DNA from 4 places in the Pseudorhodoplanes sp. genome. Region 1 is predicted to be linked to each of the others. Evidence: predicted binding sites of a transcription regulator. Region 1 holds the regulator's gene; each other region holds the start of a gene.

Evidence for each region. The regulator PhoB, encoded in region 1, activates phosphate uptake and scavenging genes when phosphate is short. The targets are predictions, from matches to a motif close to TGTCATNNANCTGTCAT.
Region 2: the regulator PhoB is predicted to act here: its motif matches at 1,644-1,660, upstream of AC5I5I_RS10610 (DUF2794 domain-containing protein).
Region 3: the regulator PhoB is predicted to act here: its motif matches at 2,561-2,577, upstream of ppk2 (polyphosphate kinase 2).
Region 4: the regulator PhoB is predicted to act here: its motif matches at 1,546-1,562, upstream of phnD (phosphate/phosphite/phosphonate ABC transporter substrate-binding protein).

The regions. Positions count from the first base shown of each region.
Region 1 is NZ_JCABZI010000013.1:200,793-205,001, forward strand. It holds gene pstB (phosphate ABC transporter ATP-binding protein PstB) at 1-393, shown strand, start outside; gene phoU (phosphate signaling complex protein PhoU) at 419-1,141, shown strand; gene phoB (phosphate regulon transcriptional regulator PhoB) at 1,156-1,872, shown strand; gene AC5I5I_RS19285 (GcrA family cell cycle regulator) at 1,933-2,436, opposite strand; gene AC5I5I_RS19290 (aspartate aminotransferase family protein) at 2,849-4,051, shown strand; gene argF (ornithine carbamoyltransferase) at 4,051-4,209, shown strand, end outside.
Region 2 is NZ_JCABZI010000006.1:41,213-45,421, forward strand. It holds gene acnA (aconitate hydratase AcnA) at 1-349, shown strand, start outside; gene AC5I5I_RS10605 (DUF1223 domain-containing protein) at 543-1,289, shown strand; gene AC5I5I_RS10610 (DUF2794 domain-containing protein) at 1,679-2,050, shown strand; gene AC5I5I_RS10615 (GNAT family N-acetyltransferase) at 2,031-2,573, opposite strand; gene AC5I5I_RS10620 (Bax inhibitor-1/YccA family protein) at 2,675-3,445, opposite strand; gene AC5I5I_RS10625 (Bax inhibitor-1/YccA family protein) at 3,642-4,209, opposite strand, start outside.
Region 3 is NZ_JCABZI010000001.1:637,247-641,455, reverse strand. It holds gene AC5I5I_RS03080 (PQQ-dependent sugar dehydrogenase) at 1-1,088, opposite strand, end outside; gene AC5I5I_RS03075 (GNAT family N-acetyltransferase) at 1,216-2,058, opposite strand; gene AC5I5I_RS03070 (hypothetical protein) at 2,149-2,439, shown strand; gene ppk2 (polyphosphate kinase 2) at 2,607-3,779, shown strand; gene AC5I5I_RS03060 (MarR family winged helix-turn-helix transcriptional regulator) at 3,814-4,209, opposite strand, start outside.
Region 4 is NZ_JCABZI010000013.1:34,210-38,418, forward strand. It holds gene AC5I5I_RS18490 (formimidoylglutamate deiminase) at 1-427, shown strand, start outside; gene phnD (phosphate/phosphite/phosphonate ABC transporter substrate-binding protein) at 519-1,481, shown strand; gene phnD (phosphate/phosphite/phosphonate ABC transporter substrate-binding protein) at 1,661-2,620, shown strand; gene phnC (phosphonate ABC transporter ATP-binding protein) at 2,630-3,442, shown strand; gene phnE (phosphonate ABC transporter, permease protein PhnE) at 3,449-4,209, shown strand, end outside.

The DNA of each region.
Region 1 (4,209 bases):
GAGATCGTGACATCCAGCCTGAAGCGCGCCGGGCTATGGGAAGAGGTCAAGGATCGTCTGGACGATTCCGGTACCAGCCTGTCAGGCGGCCAGCAGCAGCGGCTGTGCATCGCGCGGGCGATTGCGGTCGGTCCTGAAGTGATTCTGATGGACGAACCATGCTCCGCGCTCGATCCGATCGCGACCGCTCGCATCGAGGAACTGATCGATGAGTTGCGGCGGAATTTCACCATCATCATCGTGACGCACTCGATGCAGCAGGCAGCCCGCGTGTCGCAGCGGACCGCGTTTTTCCATCTCGGCATTCTTGTCGAGGAGGGCCCGACCGAGACCGTCTTCACGACGCCGGGCGATCGCCGCACCCAGGATTACATCACCGGCCGCTTCGGCTGACCGGCTGCAGACAAGGACCAAGACAATGGCTGACCACATCGCCAAGGCGTTCGACGTCGATCTGCAGGAGCTCAACCGCATGGTTGCGGAAATGGGCGGCCTTGCCGAGAAGGAGATCGCGGACGCAGTGCAGGCGCTGACCCGCCGCGACATCGATCTCGCAAACAAGCTGATCGCAGCCGATGCCCAGATCGACGCGCTGCAGCGGGAGATCGAGGAGCGCGCGATCCTGACGATTGCGCGCCGCCAGCCGATGGCCATCGACCTTCGTGAAGTGGTGAGCGCCTTGCGGGTCGCCAACGAAATCGAACGCATCGGCGATCTCGCCAAGAATATCGGCAAGCGCGCACTCGACCTCGAGGGTGAATATCCGTCGCTGAAGCTCATCCGCGGCGTCGACCATATGGGGTCTCTGGTGTTGACCCAGCTCAAACGCGTGCTGGACGCCTATGCCGCCCGCGACGTCGACGAGGCCATGGATGTGTGGAAGCGTGACGAGGAAATCGACGCCATGTGCGTCTCGCTGTTCCGCGAATTGCTCACCTACATGATGGAAGACCCGCGCAACATCACGTTCTGTATCCATCTCCTGTTCTCGGCAAAAAATATCGAGCGGATGGGCGACCATGCCACCAACATCGCCGAGACCGTCTATTACATGATCAAGGGCGAGCCGATCACTTCCGAACGCCCGAAGGCCGATACCACCAGCTTTGCGCCATTGGCGGCGCAGGCGGCGCAGGGATGAACGGAAGCAGCGACATGAACGCTCAGACCGCGCGCATCCTGATCGTTGAGGACGAGGAGCCGTTGTCGCTGCTGCTGCGATACAACCTCGAGACCGAAGGATACGACGTCGAGACCGTCGCGCGCGGTGACGATGCCGATACCAGGCTGCGCGAGAGCACGCCCGATCTCGTCGTGCTCGACTGGATGTTGCCCGGACTGTCCGGCATCGAACTCTGCCGGCGGCTGCGGGCGCGGCCCGAGACCAAGTCGCTGCCGATCATCATGCTGACCGCGCGCGGCGAGGAGAGCGAGCGCGTGCGCGGGCTTTCGACCGGCGCCGACGATTATATCGTCAAGCCGTTCTCGGTCCCGGAACTGGTGGCACGGATCCGGGCGCTGCTGCGGCGATCCCGGCCGGAGCGGCTGGCCGACGTGTTGACGCTGGGCGAAATCGAACTCGATCGCGTCAAGAAGCGGGTCTCCCGCGCCGGCCGCGACGTAGAGCTCGGGCCGACCGAGTTCCGGCTTCTGGAATTTCTGATGGAGCGCCCCGGCCGCGTGTTTACCCGGGAACAATTGCTCGATGGCGTGTGGGGCAGTGAGGTCTATATCGACGAGCGTACCGTCGATGTGCATGTCGGGCGGCTGCGCAAGGCTCTCAACCGTGGCCGCGACGGGGATCCGATCCGCACCGTGCGCGGCTCCGGTTATGCGATCGACGATCGCTTCGGGCGCGCGGACCTCACCTGATCTGACCTTGTCCGACTTGGTCTGGTCGATCCGGTCGCCGCGGCGCCCTGCGCGAGCGCGTCAGCGCCCGCCTGCCGAGCGCTTGTCCCGCCGCGCCGCCGGCGGCTGATAAGCGATACGCGAGTGGTAGGCGCAATAGGGCAGACCATTAACGGACGGACCGCCGCAGAAATAGAATTCCGACGTCGCCGGGTCGCCGATCGGCCATTTGCAGGTCTGCTCGTTCAGTTCCAGAAGCGTGCGGCGCTGTCCGATCGGCACGACATTCTCGACCTGGGCCGGTTCGACGTCCATCTCGTAGTCATAGGCGAAGGCCTGGGCCAGCGCGGTATTGCCGCGAACGGCGGGACGAGACACCCGTAACATATGGGTCGCCCTCGGCTTTCGCTGCCGCGGCGCGCTGGACGACGGCGCCTTGGTGCGGCCGGAGAGCCCCAGACGATGCACCTTGCCGATGACCGCGTTGCGGGTGATCCCGCCCAGTTCGGCCGCGATCTGGGAGGCCGAGAGGCCGTCGGACCAGAGCTTCTTGAGCTGCTCGACCCGTTCGTCGGTCCACGTCATGGGTTTCTCCTTGTTGCCCCGCGGAGGGGAATACCGTCCGCAGAATCCTTTCCCGTCGCCGGACAGCCTGAGGCTGCCAGCGGGACGCCACACACGCAGATGTACTTACTTGCCTGTCCGCCGCACGAGATGTCGTATCTGACAGGGGCGACACTACACAATCGCTGGACTCGCCCGCAAGAGTCCGCCCCCCCTGCGCACCCATCGTCGCTGTGGAGAGCGCAAGGTTTTCCCCGCCTTATTCGAAGCGCTGCGGCATCGCGTGGCCGGGCGGTTCGGTTGACAGCCTACGGCCCGCCCCTAGAATGCCGGTTGCAGTGCCGCCCGCGGGGGCGGCACATTTCGTTTAGGCTCCGGCATTGTCTGCTGATGCTCTGACATTGCCGGTCCAGTTTCTGCCGGATGTTCTGCCGTGGTCTCCAATCTTCTGCCGACTTATAACCGCGCCGACCTTGCCTTCGAGCGGGGCGAGGGCGCCTGGCTGACCGCGACCAATGGCGAGCGCTATCTCGACTTCGGATCGGGCGTTGCGGTCAACGTGCTGGGTCACGCGCATCCGGTGCTGGTCGAGGCGCTGACCGACCAGGCGCAGAAAGTCTGGCACGTCTCCAACCTGTTCCGGATTCCGGAAGCGGAGCGCCTGGCACAGCGGCTGTGCGCCGCAAGCTTCGCGGACCTCGTCTTCTTCTGCAATTCCGGCGCCGAGGCGATGGAATGTGCGATCAAGACCGCGCGCAAATATCACGCCGTCTCCGGTCATCCCGAGCGCGTCGACATCATTACCTATGAAGGCGCCTTCCACGGCCGCACGCTGGCGACGCTCGCTGCCGGCGGGCAGCCGAAATATCTCGAAGGCTTCGGCCCTGTGGCCGGCGGCTTCATCCAGGTGCCGTTCGCCGATCTCGAAGCGACGAAGAAGGCGATCTCCGACACCACCGCCGCGATCCTGATCGAGCCGATCCAGGGCGAGGGCGGTGTGCGCGTGGTGCCGCCGGAATTCCTGCGCCAACTGCGCAAGCTGTGTGACGAGCACGGCCTGATGCTGGTGTTCGACGAGGTGCAAACCGGCATCGGCCGCACCGGCGAATTGTTCGGATACATGCACGCGGGGATCGCGCCCGACATCATGGCGCTGGCCAAGGCGCTCGGCGGCGGCTTTCCGATCGGCGCCTGCCTTGCGACTGCGGAAGCCGGCCAGGGCATGACCGCCGGCACCCATGGCTCGACCTTCGGCGGCAATCCGCTGGCGACGCGCGTCGGCAATGCGGTGCTGGACGTGGTGCTGGCGCCCGGCTTCCTCGAGAATACCCGCAAGATGTCGCTTCTCTTGAAGCAGCGGCTTGCCGAGTTGAAGGATCGCTTTCCGTCGGTGATTGCCGATGTGCGCGGCGAGGGGCTGCTGCTTGGTCTGGTCTGCGTCGTGCCGAATGGCGACATGGTCACGGCGCTCCGCAACGAAAAGATGCTGGCGATCGCGGCCGGCGACAACGTCGTGCGGTTGTTGCCGCCACTGATCCTTGACGAGGCCGGCGTCGCCGACGGCATCGCGATGATCGAACGCGCCTGCGAAAAGCTTGCGCATGCGGCCAAGCCCGTCAGCCCGGCTCCAGTCTGATGGCAAAGAGCAACGCCCGGCGCAGCGTCCGCCATTTCATCGACCTGATCGACATCCGGCCCGCCGACCTGCGCGCAATCATCGCGGACGCACGCGCGATGAAGAAGGCGCGCGGCCGGCGCAAGCGTCCGCTCGCCGGTCAGACGATGGCGATGATT
Region 2 (4,209 bases), on a different contig from region 1:
CTCGCGTGACTGGGCGGCGAAGGGCACCGTTCTGCTCGGCATCCGGGCGGTGATCACGCAGTCCTTCGAGCGCATCCATCGGTCCAATCTGGTTGGCATGGGCGTTCTCCCACTCGTGTTCGAAGAGGGGACGTCATGGCAGACGCTTGGACTGAAGGGCAGCGAGACCGTCACGATCCGCGGGCTTGAAGATTTGCGGCCGCGCCAGAAGGTGACCGCAGAAATTAAGATGGCTGACGGCAGTGTGAAAACCGTGCCGCTGATTTGCCGCATCGACACGCTGGACGAGCTCGAATACTTCAAAAACGGCGGCATTCTGCAATACGTGCTGCGGCAGCTCGCGGCCTGACGGGCAAGGTCCGGCGCCATCGGGCGCCGGACCGCTCTATTCACTGTTCCGGCAACGGAATTTCTCCTTAACGATGTCACTCCAAATTGAGTGGCGGATGGCGCCCCAGCCGGTTAAGTGGGCGCATCATCAAATTGCCAGTGCGGGGCACGTGCGGCCAAGAACAAGCCGGCCAAGAAACCAGAAAGTCAGCATGATCCAGCGCAATTCCCTTGCTGTCGTCGTTGCCGTTTGCGCGGCCTGGATGACCGGTACGCCGGTTGCCGCAGGTGACTCGAAGGTGGTGGTCGAGCTGTTTACGAGCCAGGGATGCTCCTCCTGCCCTGCCGCCGACAAGTTGCTCAGCGAGCTCTCCCAGGATCCGTCGATCCTGCCGATGAGTCTGTCCGTGGATTATTGGGACTATCTCGGCTGGAAGGACACGCTGGCGCTGCCGGGACACGTCAAGCGGCAACGCGGTTATGCGGGCGTACGCGGCGACCGTGCGATCTATACGCCGCAGGTCGTGATCAACGGCACCACGCATGTGCTTGGCAGCGACAAGGGTGCCATTGAGCGCGCCATCAAGCAGGCACGCACCAATGCACAGCGTCAGCAACTGCCGGTGAAGGCGACCGTTGCCGATGGCAAGCTTCAGGTATCGATCCCGGCGGCAAGTCAGCCGGGGCAGTCCGGCGAAGTCTGGTTATGTCCGCTGGCCAAGACAGTTGCCGTGCATATCGGGCGCGGTGAGAACCGCGGGCAGAGCGTGACCTATACCAATGTCGTGCGTGGCTGGATCAAGCTCGGCGACTGGAAGGGCGAAGAACTGGTCCTGTCCAAATCCGTGTCCGAGATCCTCGCGAAGGGGAAATTCGATGCGGTCGCGATCCTGGTGCAGGCCGGCAAGCCCGATGCGCCGGGTGGAGTCCACGGCGCGACCACGGCGTCTCTGCAATAACGATCTGTCAGCAGGCAGCGCGAAAAAAAGGCCGGCGCGAAGCCGGCCTTGAAGCGTTGGGGATTGAACCGTACGCGGTACTCAAAACGTACGCGATACAAACGACCCGATCCGTTGGAACCCCGGGGGGCTGGGGGGCTGAGGATCCGGAGCTCGTTCCGGATCGGGTCTTGAGTATCCAAGATCGCTATCCTTAGGGGCGGGCGCTGGACCGAATTTGGGCCTTATTGTGGTTCCCTGCACGAAGCCGTGACTGCGGCTTCTCAGCGCATCGATTGAAAGGCTTGCGCAAATTTATTCGCTGACACGCGCCGGCTTCCGGATGCGGGTCTTGCGGTCACGCGCGCCAGCGGCAATCATCATCCTGTCACAGAAGGAAGGAGGCGCCCATGAGTCTGACGGGCGATACCGAACCCAGCGCGCGATCGGGGGGCGTGCCCGGCGCGACGGCATCGGCTCCCGCAGAGGTCAGGTTCGACCGCCGCGAACTCGACCGGATCCTGCAGGTGTACGGGCGCATGGTCGCGGACGGTGAGTGGCGCGATTACGCCATCGATTTCATGAAGGACCGCGCGGTGTTCTCGGTGTTCCGGCGCTCGTCCGAAGTTCCGATCTATCGTATCGAGAAAAACCCGAAGCTGTCGCGCCGGCAGGGCGCTTTCAGCGTGATCTCGGCCACCGGGCTGATCATGCGGCGCGGGCACGAACTCGACCGCGTCCTGCGGGTGTTCGACAAGAAGCTCAGTCTGGTTGCGGGGTGACGGGAGGCGTGCTGGCACCGTCTCCCAGCGCGCGCTGCATTAGAACCGAGTCCAGCCAGCGACCGTGCTTGAAGCCGATATCGGTGAAGGTGCCGACGGCTGTGAAGCCGAGAGAACGGTGCAACGCGATAGAGGCGGTTTGCGCCGAATCGCCGATCACCGCGATCATCTGACGAAAACCCCGCGCCTCGGCCCGGGTCAGCAGCTCGGTCAGCAGCATGCGGCCGATCCCCTTCCGCTGAGCATCCTGATGGATATAGACGCTGTCCTCGACTGTGTAGCGATAGGCGATCCGCGTCCGGTAGGGTCCGGCATAGGCATAGCCGGCGATCCGGCCGGCAATGTCGGCGACGACATACGGAAAGCCGCCGTTTTCCAGCGTCCTGCGGCGATGGTCCATCTCGGACTCGCTTGGCGGCTCGGTCTCGAATGACGCGGTGCCGTGCGTGACGGCATGCGCATAGATCGCGGTGATGCCCTGGATATCGTCCGGTTGAACCGGCCGGATTGTGATCGGCGACATGGTTGCGGCGGAGGTCGAACCGGGTTCAGGTCAGCATAGCAAAAACGAAAACGCCCCGGCAGGAGCCGGGGCGTTTTGCGTTTCGGTTTGTGCTGTCCGCCTTAGCGGCGGCCACCGAACAGGCGCAACAGCATCAGGAACAGGTTGATGAAGTCCAGATAGAGCGACAGCGCGCCCATCACGGCCTTGCGGCCGGCCGATTGCGCGTCGTCGGAGGCTGAGTACATCTCCTTGATCTTCTGGGTGTCCCAGGCGGTCAGCCCGGCGAACACCAGCACGCCGACGATCGAGATGATGAACGACATCGCGTCCGACTTCAGCCAGATATTCACCAGCGAGGCGATGATCACCCCGAACAAGCCCATGATCAGGAACGAGCCGATCGGCGAGAGGTCGCGCTTGGTCGTGTAGCCATACAGGCTGAGCGCACCGAATGCCGCCGCCGAGATGAAGAACACGTTGGCGATCGAGTTCGCGGTGTAGACGATGAAGATCGTCGCCAGCGACACGCCGAGGATGCCGGCATAGACATAGAACAGCAGCGCCGCGGTGCCGGCGGACAGCCGCTGGATCCCGAAGCTCAGCACCAGCACCATCGCGAGCGGCGCCAGCATCAGCACCCACATGAACGGGCCGCCGAACAGGAACTGACCGAGCGGGGTGAGCCCGCTGATCTTTCCGCCAACGACGGAGATGGAATTGCCGCCGACCATCTGGAAGGTGAGGTACGCCACGACACCGGTCAGTGCGACTGCCGAGGCCATGTAGTTGTAGACGCGGATCATGTGCGCGCGCAGGCCGGCATCATAGGCGACCGTGCGGTCCGCATAGCCACCGCGGGTGGCGGCGGCATTCCGATCGAAATCGGACATGGGAAAACCCTTTCAAAAGCCCGGATACCGCCGGGCCGGCAGGCCACCCGGCGGGCGGCCACACTCGCCGCGAACATAAGGAACCTTGGCCCCGGTTTCCAGCGGCGCTTGGCCTTTGCAACGAAAAAGGGCCCGGAATCGTCCGGGCCCCTTAACTCTTTGTAACGTGGTATCGGTCGGCGCAGCCGACGGGCCGCTATTCCTCGCGCTGTCCGAGCAGTTGCAGCAGCAGCGTGAAGAGATTGATGAAGTTGAGGTACAGCGACAGCGCGCCCATGATGGCCGACCGCTCCCGTGCCTCGCCTTCCATCTGCCCGTAGACATACTCGTTCTTCAGGCGCTGGGTGTCGTAGGCGGTGAGGCCTGCGAACACCAGGACGCCGACGACCGAAATCACGAACTGCAGCATGCCGTTCGGCCAGATCAGGTTCACCAGCGAGGCAAGGATCACGCCGATCAGGCCCATGAACAGGAACGAGCCCCAGCCGGAAATATCCCGCTGCGTGGTGTAGCCCCACAGGCTGAGTGCGCCGAAGGTCGCCGCGGTGATGAAGAACACCCGGGTGATCGAGGTCTGCGTATAGACCATGAAGATCGAGCCGAGCGAGATGCCCATCAGCGCCGCGAACACCCAGAACAGCATCTGCGCCGTGGCCGGACGCATCCGCTCCATGCCGAAGCTGAGCGCGAATACCAGCGCCAGCGGCGACAGCATGATGACCCACTTCAGCGGACTGACGAAGATGGTGTAGCCGATCGGCGTC
Region 3 (4,209 bases), on a different contig from region 1:
AGTCCGACGAACATGCCGTTGCGGAACGGCTGCGGCAGCGCATCGCCGCCATACCAAGCCAGTCCGATCGCCGATGTATGCCCGCCCAGCGCGTAGTCCGGCGTGATCGATTGCGCGACCAGATCCGGGCGCTGCGGCTGCACACGCTCGTCGACGATTTTGCCCCAATAGCTGTAGGGCCAGCCATAGAAGCCACCGTCCTGCACCGATGTCAGATAATCCGGCGGCACGTCGTCGCCGATTTCGTCGCGCTCGTTGACTGACGTCCACAGCGCGCCGGTTTCGGGTTCGATCGCCATGCCGTTGGCATTGCGCAGGCCGGACGCGAAGATGCGATGCTTGCCGGATGCGAGATCGAGCTCCCAGATGGTCGCGCGGGCCTGTTCGATCTCCATGCCCTTCTCACCGATATTGCTGCCCGAGCCGACGGTGATGAAAAGCTTCGTATTGTCGGCGGACGGCATGATGTTGCGGGTCCAGTGATGACCCACCGGGATATCGACGAGCTTGGTGCCTTCCGCCGTGATCGACGTCTCGCCCTCCTTGTAGGGGTAGCGCACCACGCTGTCGGTATTGGCGACGTAGAACTGGTCGCCGATCAGCGCCATCCCGAACGGCTGACGCAAACCTTCCAGAAATACATGGCGCTCGTCGGCAACGCCGTCGCCGTTGGTGTCGCGCAGCAGCGAAATGCGATTGGCGTTTTCGACGATCGAACCGGCGCGCCGCATCACCCAGTTCTGAACCAGCGCTCGCGGACTCCATGACGGCGACGGCAGGCTGGCGGCTTCGGCCACCAACACGTCGCCGTTCGGAAGCACGTAGATCCAGCGCGGATGTTTGAGATCGCGGGCAAACGCCTTCACCGACAGTCCGGCGGCGGCCTTCGGCATCGCGCCGTTTGGCCACGGTTCCGCCCGCGCCCAGTTGATTGTGGGAATAAGGCCTTCGTTCGGCTCGGGCAGTTTCGGTTCCTGTCCGGTGGACTGAGCGGGAATCTCGCCTTGCGCCGACGCGACGGCCGGCCACAGCACCCCGGTGGCTGCGATGGACAGGGTGGCAAACAATACGACGCTGGCATTGATCATAGACTGTCTCCGTCGTCAGGACGGCCTCTGCCTGCCCCAACGGGAGCCAACGATGCTGTTCCTTGCAGGGTTCCGCGCGAATTCGGACCGCATCCGAGGCCGAACGCCGCATGGCGCGGCTGCGGCGCTAGCCCAGCTCGAATGTAGTGACCCCGAACACGCGTTCGAGCCGTGGTATCGAGACCGGAGCGGTATACATGCGCGCGGTTTCGAAGACCGGGGCGAGACCCAGTTCCTTTGCCAATGCGGTCGCGTCCGCATTGACGGCCGGTACATCAAGAAACACTTCGCCGCCGCCGATGGCGTCGAGCAGTGCGGCGAGTACGGCTTCCGCCGCGTTGCGGTCGACCGCGACCAGCGGCCCGATCTTGTGGCCGGACCGGCAGGGGCGGATCACGCCCCAGGCCGTCAATTCCCCATCGCGCAGCAAGGCGCGTCCGGTATGTCCTGGCGCACCGACCCAGCGGCGCAAAAACGCGGAGCGCGGGGCAGGGAAAACCATCGCGTCGCTCGCCTCGATCTGCCCCAATGGCACCGTGGTCAGATCAACGACATCGCCGCGCGGTGCTTGCGGCTTGGCAACAATGCCGCCGTAGCGGACATTGGCATAGGCGTGGACGAAGCCGGATCGCTCGTAGTTGCGCTGCTGCGCGACCACGCCATCAAGTCCGATGATGCGCGCGCCGGCATGGGCGATCGCCGCGTTCCAGATTTGCAGCCCGAAGCCGCGGCCACGTAAATCCGGTCGCACGATGTAGAAGCCGAGAAAGGAAAAGTGCGCGTCGTAATTCACGCAGGAAATGGTTGCTGCCGGTGCGCCGTCGATCTCGCCGATCAGAAATCCGTCCGGATCCACGGCAGCGAAGCACGCGGCATCGTTCAGGCCGGGATTCCAGCCCTCGGTGGCGGCCCAGCCGATCGCGATCGATATCTCGTCGGGCCGCATTGGCCGGATGTGCAGGGTGCTCATGCGGGGCCTGTCGCTGGTTTGCTGCTCGCAGAGACCTTATCAAGGATGCGTTTGTGGGGTATTGCACGCATCGCGTGAAGATGGCGCGCCATGAGCGCTCGGATCGCCGACTTTCGTGTGGAAGACTGCCAGGCGTTCGCGCTGGGCGGTTGTGTCCCGTCCGGCGATGGGATCATGTTCCTCGCATCGGCGGCGGCCGCCGCTTCCTCCCAAGGGAAGTCCTGCGCGAGACCGCCAACGTCTCTGCTTGCTGAACCTCCCCGTACGTTGTTTTTGAAAATGAAGTATCGAAGCGTCGATCACGGGCCCGGAATCTCCCTGGCCGCCGTTGCCATCATTATCGTCATCTCGGCGGTCGCGTTGAAGTATCTCGGCAGCTAGTTGACCGACAGAGCTGCCTTGGTTCGGCGATGCAAGGCGGCATTGCCGGGAGCACGTCTCCATCCCGTCCGATCCGTACCGCGGTTTGATTTGGGTCAACCGTTCGGCTCCCGGGCGCAATATGAAGCTTTTGTGACGGATCGTGTGTCGCAACGGCGGAGTCTGCAATGGCGGAATCGATCGGGGTTCGAACGCCGGTGTCGCGTGGCCGCGGAAACGGCAAAGCCAAGCGGAATGCGCGCCGCGTCAGTGAGGGTGACACAGTCGCCACGCTCAATCCAGCCAACATCAAGAACGAGATTGTCACCCGCAAGGTCGTGAGACAGCGGATTGTTCAGGCCGCGACACTCAAGGAGTTGCTGGAGCAGCACGCCAGGACCGCACCGCCATCCGGCCTGATCGCACAATTGCGCACCCTGATGGATGGCGCGTCGCCCGACGAGCGCCGTGCGTTGCGCAAGCTGCTGACCGGTGCGGCCGAAGCCGGCGGCACCGACAGGCTAGATCCCGACACCGAGTTGTCTGCCGGCTGGCGCAGCGGCGCCTATCCGTACAAAAACCTGATGTCGCGGAAGTCGTACGAACGCCAGAAATACGATCTTCAGGTCGAGCTTCTGAAGCTGCAGGCTTGGGTGAAGGCGACCGGAGCGCGCATCGTCATTCTGTTCGAGGGACGCGATGCGGCCGGCAAGGGCGGCGCGATCAAGCGGTTCATGGAGCATCTCAATCCACGCGGTGCGCGCGTCGTGGCTCTGGAAAAACCGAGCGAGACCGAGCGAGGGCAATGGTTCTTCCAGCGCTATGTGCAGCACTTGCCGACGCGCGGCGAAATCGTGCTATTCGATCGCTCCTGGTACAACCGCGCCGGTGTGGAGCGCGTCATGGGCTTCTGCACGCCCGCGGAATATGACGAGTTTCTGAGGCAGACGCCGGAATTCGAGCGGCAGCTCGTGCGCAGCGGCGTGCATCTTTTCAAGATGTGGTTTTCGGTCGGGCGCGCCGAGCAGCGTCGTCGGTTCAAGGAGCGCAATCTGCATCCGCTCAAGCAGTGGAAGCTCAGCCCGATCGATCTGGAATCGCTCGATCGCTGGGACGATTATACGCGCGCGAAGGAAGCCATGTTCCTGCATACCGACACGTCGGACGCGCCATGGACCGTCATCAAGAGCGATTGCAAGAAGCGCGCGCGCCTGAACGCGATGCGCTTCGTTCTGGGCCGCATTCCTTATGACAATCGCGATCTGACACGGATCGGGACCGCGGATCCGCTGATTGTGGGTCGGCCCGCGCTGGTGTCGAGTGTCGGCGAAGATTTGCTGGCCGGCGTGACTCAGGGCTGACCGCGGTTCGCCACGCAAAGGCTGCGGCCGGCCGCTAAGTCTTCGACCATGCCAGCAGATTGTCGCGCAGCTTGATCAGATCGCGCTGCAGGCGCGCGAACGATTCCGGATCGAGCCCGGTCGCGTCGATCACGGTTTCGCGGCCACAGAATGCCTTCTCGAAAATCGTCTTGCCCTTGGACGTGAGGCTGACGCGAACCTGGCGCTCGTCCTCGCTATCGCGTTTGCGCGTGACATAGCCCATCGCCTCAAGCCGCTTCAGCAATGGCGTCAGCGTGCTCGATTCAAGGAACAGCTTTTCGCCGAGCTGACCGACGGTCTGATCGGCTTCGTCGTTCAGCGCAACAAGCGTCACATATTGCGGGTAGGTGAGCCCCAGTTCGTCGAACAGCGGCTTGTAGACCTTATGAAAGGCCAGATTGGTCGAATA
Region 4 (4,209 bases), 170 kb from region 1:
CTTCGGCATCGGCACGGATTCCAATATTCAGATCGATGCCCCGGCGGAGTTGCGCCAACTCGAATATTCGCAGCGTCTGAAGGCGCGCGCCCGCAATGTGATGACCGCCAAGGAGGGGGATTCGACCGGCCGCTCGCTATACACGCGGGCGTTGACGGGCGGTGCACAGGCGCTGGCGCAGCCGATCGGCGCGCTGGCGGCGGGACATCGCGCGGACATCGTGGTGCTGGATGCGGATCACCCCGATCTCGCGGGTGCGTCGAGCGACGACATGGTTATCGACATCCTGATCTTTTCTGCAGGCCGCGATCTGATCCAAACCGTGCTCGCGGGCGGCAAAGTCGTGGTTCGCGAAGGGCGCCATCACGCACGGGATGCGATTGCACAAAAATACCGCAGCACGGTGTCACGTCTGGCGAAAGGCTGATGCCGGTTCGGTGAACCCCGTCACATGGCTGTCATTGCGCAACCCTAGCTGAGTGCTAGCCTCGTCCTCGCTCCTTGGAGGGTCGTGATCCATGCGCTCCATAATCCTTGCCACGGTTGCAATCGTCACAAGTCTTGCTGCCGCCGCTGCGGCTCCTGCTCACGCGCTCGACAAGCGCTTTACCGATGCCGATGGCGATCTTGTCGCCGACGCACCGAAGGACCCGAAACACTTCGTCGATCCGCCGGTTCTGGTGTTCTCCTACACGCCGGTCGAAGACCCCGCGGTCTACGCCAAGGTCTGGGACGGCTTCGTCAAGCATCTCGAGACCGTGACCGGCAAGAAGGTGCAGTTCTTCCCGGTTCAGTCCAACGCCGCGCAACTCGAGGCGATGCGCGCCGGTCGCCTGCATGTTTCCGGGTTCAATACCGGGTCGAATCCGCTGGCGGTGAATTGCGCGGGCTTCGTGCCGTTCGCGATGATGGCGTCGCGCGACAACGCCTATGGCTATGAGATGGAGATCATCACCTTTGCCGGCAGCGGCGTGCGCAAGGTCGAGGACATCAAGGGCAAGAAGATGGCCTTCACTTCACAGACCTCGAATTCCGGCTTCAAGGCGCCGTCGGCGTTGCTGAAGGAAAAATTCGGGCTCGAGGCCGGCAAGGACTACGAGCCGGTGTTTTCCGGCAAGCACGACAATTCGATCGTCGGTGTCGCGAACAGGGATTATCCGGCCGCGGCCGTCGCCAACTCCGTCATGAATCGCATGATGGCGCGGGGCGTGGTCAATAAGGATCAGATCGTCACCATCTACAAGTCGCAGACTTTTCCGACCACGGGCTACGGCTATGTCTACAACCTGAAGCCGGAACTGGCCGCCAAGGTGAAGGAGGCCTTCTTCAGCTTCAAATGGGACGGATCCGACTTGCTGAAGGAGTTCGAGAGTTCCGAGCCGCCGCAGCAGAAATTCATGCCGATTACCTACAAGGACCACTGGCAGGTGGTGCGCGACATCGATGGTGCGATGGGCGTCAAATACGATTGCAAAGGCTGACGGCAAGGGGCCGGGCTGGCACGACGCAATCGCGGTTTCAAGATGGAATCGGGCTCTTGCGGCGTGTCACAAATCTGTAATGATCGGTACCTAGCTGAGCACGTTCATTCAGGCTGGCGGGGACCGCTTCGGGCGTAACCTCGGTTCCGCCGAGCGGCTCAGCGATGGGAGGTCAAACCATGCGTTTCCGTATTCTCGGCGGCATCGTCGCCGCATTGATGCTGGCGGCCATGCCGGCATCCGTCTCTGCCATGGATCAGCGCTTTACCGATGCCGACGGCGACATGGTTGCCGACGCGCCGAAAGACCCGAAACAATGGGTCGATCCGTCGGTGCTGGTATTCTCCTACACGCCGGTCGAGGATCCGGCGATGTATGCCAAGGTCTGGGACGGCTTCATCAAGCATCTCGAGAAGACCACCGGCAAGCGCGTTCAGTTTTTTCCGGTCCAGTCCAATGCTGCGCAACTCGAGGCCATGCGCGCCGGCCGTCTGCATGTTGCGGGATTCAACAGCGGTGCGGTTCCGCTTGCGGTCAATTGCGCGGGTTTCGTGCCGTTCACGCTGATGGCGTCGAAAGACGGCCAATACGGGTACGAGATGGAGGTCATCACCTTTCCCGGCAGCGGTGTGACCAAGATGGAAGACATCAAGGGCAAGAAGATGGCCTTCACGGCGCAGACGTCGAATTCCGGGTTCCGCGTGCCGTCGGCCTTGCTGAAGAACACCTATGGCCTGGAAGCCGGCAAGGACTATGAGCCGGTGTTTTCCGGCAAGCACGACAATTCTGTAATTGGCGTAGCGAACAAGGACTATCCCGCTGCGGCTGTGGCGAACGAGGTCATGCACCGCATCATCGATCGCGGCGTGGTGAAGAAGGATCAGATCGTCACCATTTACAAGTCGAAGACCTATCCCACCACCGGTTACGGCATGGCCTATAACCTCAAGCCCGAGCTTGCGGCCAAGGTGAAGGAAGCCTTCTTTACCTACCCGTGGGAGGGCTCCGAGCTTGCCAAGGAATTCGCGTCCACGACGCCGCCGATGCAGAAATTCCTCCCGATCACCTACAAGGAGCATTGGCTGCCGATCCGCGAGAGCGACGAGGCGGTCGGCGTGAAATACGACTGCAAGGGCTAGTTGAAGCTCATGCTGCGCATCGAGGGGCTGGTCAAACGCTACAAGACCGGTGACATGGCGCTGAAGGGCGTCGATCTGGTGGTTCCGGCCGGTCAGGTGATCGGTCTGATTGGCCCCTCCGGTGCGGGCAAGTCGACGCTCATCCGCTGCATCAACCGGCTGGTCGAACCGACGAACGGCCAGATCTTTCTCGGCGAACGGCAGATCACTGGCCTCGGTCGGGCAGAACTTCGCAGAATGCGCCGCCGCATGGGCATGATCTTCCAGGAATTCGCGCTGGTCGAACGCCTCACGGTTATGGAAAACGTGCTCTCGGGGCGGCTCGGATACGTGCCGTTCTGGCGGAGTTTCCTGCGCCGCTATCCGCCGCAGGATGTGCGCAACGCGTTCGCGACGCTGGATCGCGTTGGTCTGCTTGACCATGTCGACAAACGTGCGGATGCTCTGTCCGGCGGCCAGCGCCAGCGCGTCGGGATTGCGCGCGCGCTGCAGCAGGATCCCGAACTGCTGCTGATCGACGAGCCGACCGCGAGCCTCGATCCCAAAACCTCGCGCCAGATCATGCGGCTGATCGGCGAAATTTGCGCCGAACGCAATCTCGCCGCGGTGGTCAACATTCACGACGTGGCGCTGGCGCAGATGTTCCTGCCGCGCATCGTCGGCCTCCGCTCAGGCTCCATCGTCTATGACGGTCCGGCGGATGGACTGACGCCGGACGTTCTCACCACGATCTACGGCGAGGAGGACTGGACCGCGACCGCGGCGCAGGATGAGGATGACGACGTCGGTCCCGTGTCCGTCAAGCTGCCCGTCGCGGTCTGAGTGGCGATGACCGATCTCACAAATGCGGCGCGTTATCCGTCGGTCTGGCGGAAGCCGCCATTCATCGCCAATGGCGTGTTGCGCTGGGCGATCTATGGCGGTGCATTGCTGTATGTCGTTATCTCGATTGGCGCGATCGATGTGAACTGGGCGCGGCTGTCGGAAGGCGCGGTGCGCGGGGCGCGTCTTCTGTCAGGTTTCCTCCAGCCGAATTTCACCAGCCGTTGGAGCGACATTGCCCAAGGGATGCAGGAAAGCCTGACCATGACCGTGACGTCCACGGTGGCCGGCATCCTGATCTCGATCCCGATCGGAATCGGGGCGGCGCGCAACCTGTCGCCTATGCCGGTCTATCTCGCATGCCGCGCAATCATCGCGGTCTCGCGCAGCTTCCAGGAAGTCATCATCGCGATCCTGTTCGTTGCGATGGTGGGATTCGGGCCATTCGCCGGATTTCTGACGCTCTCATTCGCGACCATCGGTTTTCTGGCCAAGCTCCTGGCGGAGGATATCGAGGACATTGACCCATCGCAGGCCGAAGCGATTCGCGCCACGGGCGCGTCCTGGGCGCAAGTCGTCAATTATGCGGTGCAGCCGCAGGTCATGCCGCGGCTGATCGGACTGTCGCTCTATCGCATCGACATCAACTTCCGCGAATCCGCGGTGGTCGGCATCGTCGGTGCAGGCGGCATCGGCGCCACGCTCAACACCTCGCTCAGCCGTTACGAATACGACACCGCGGCCGCCATCCTGATCATCATCATCGC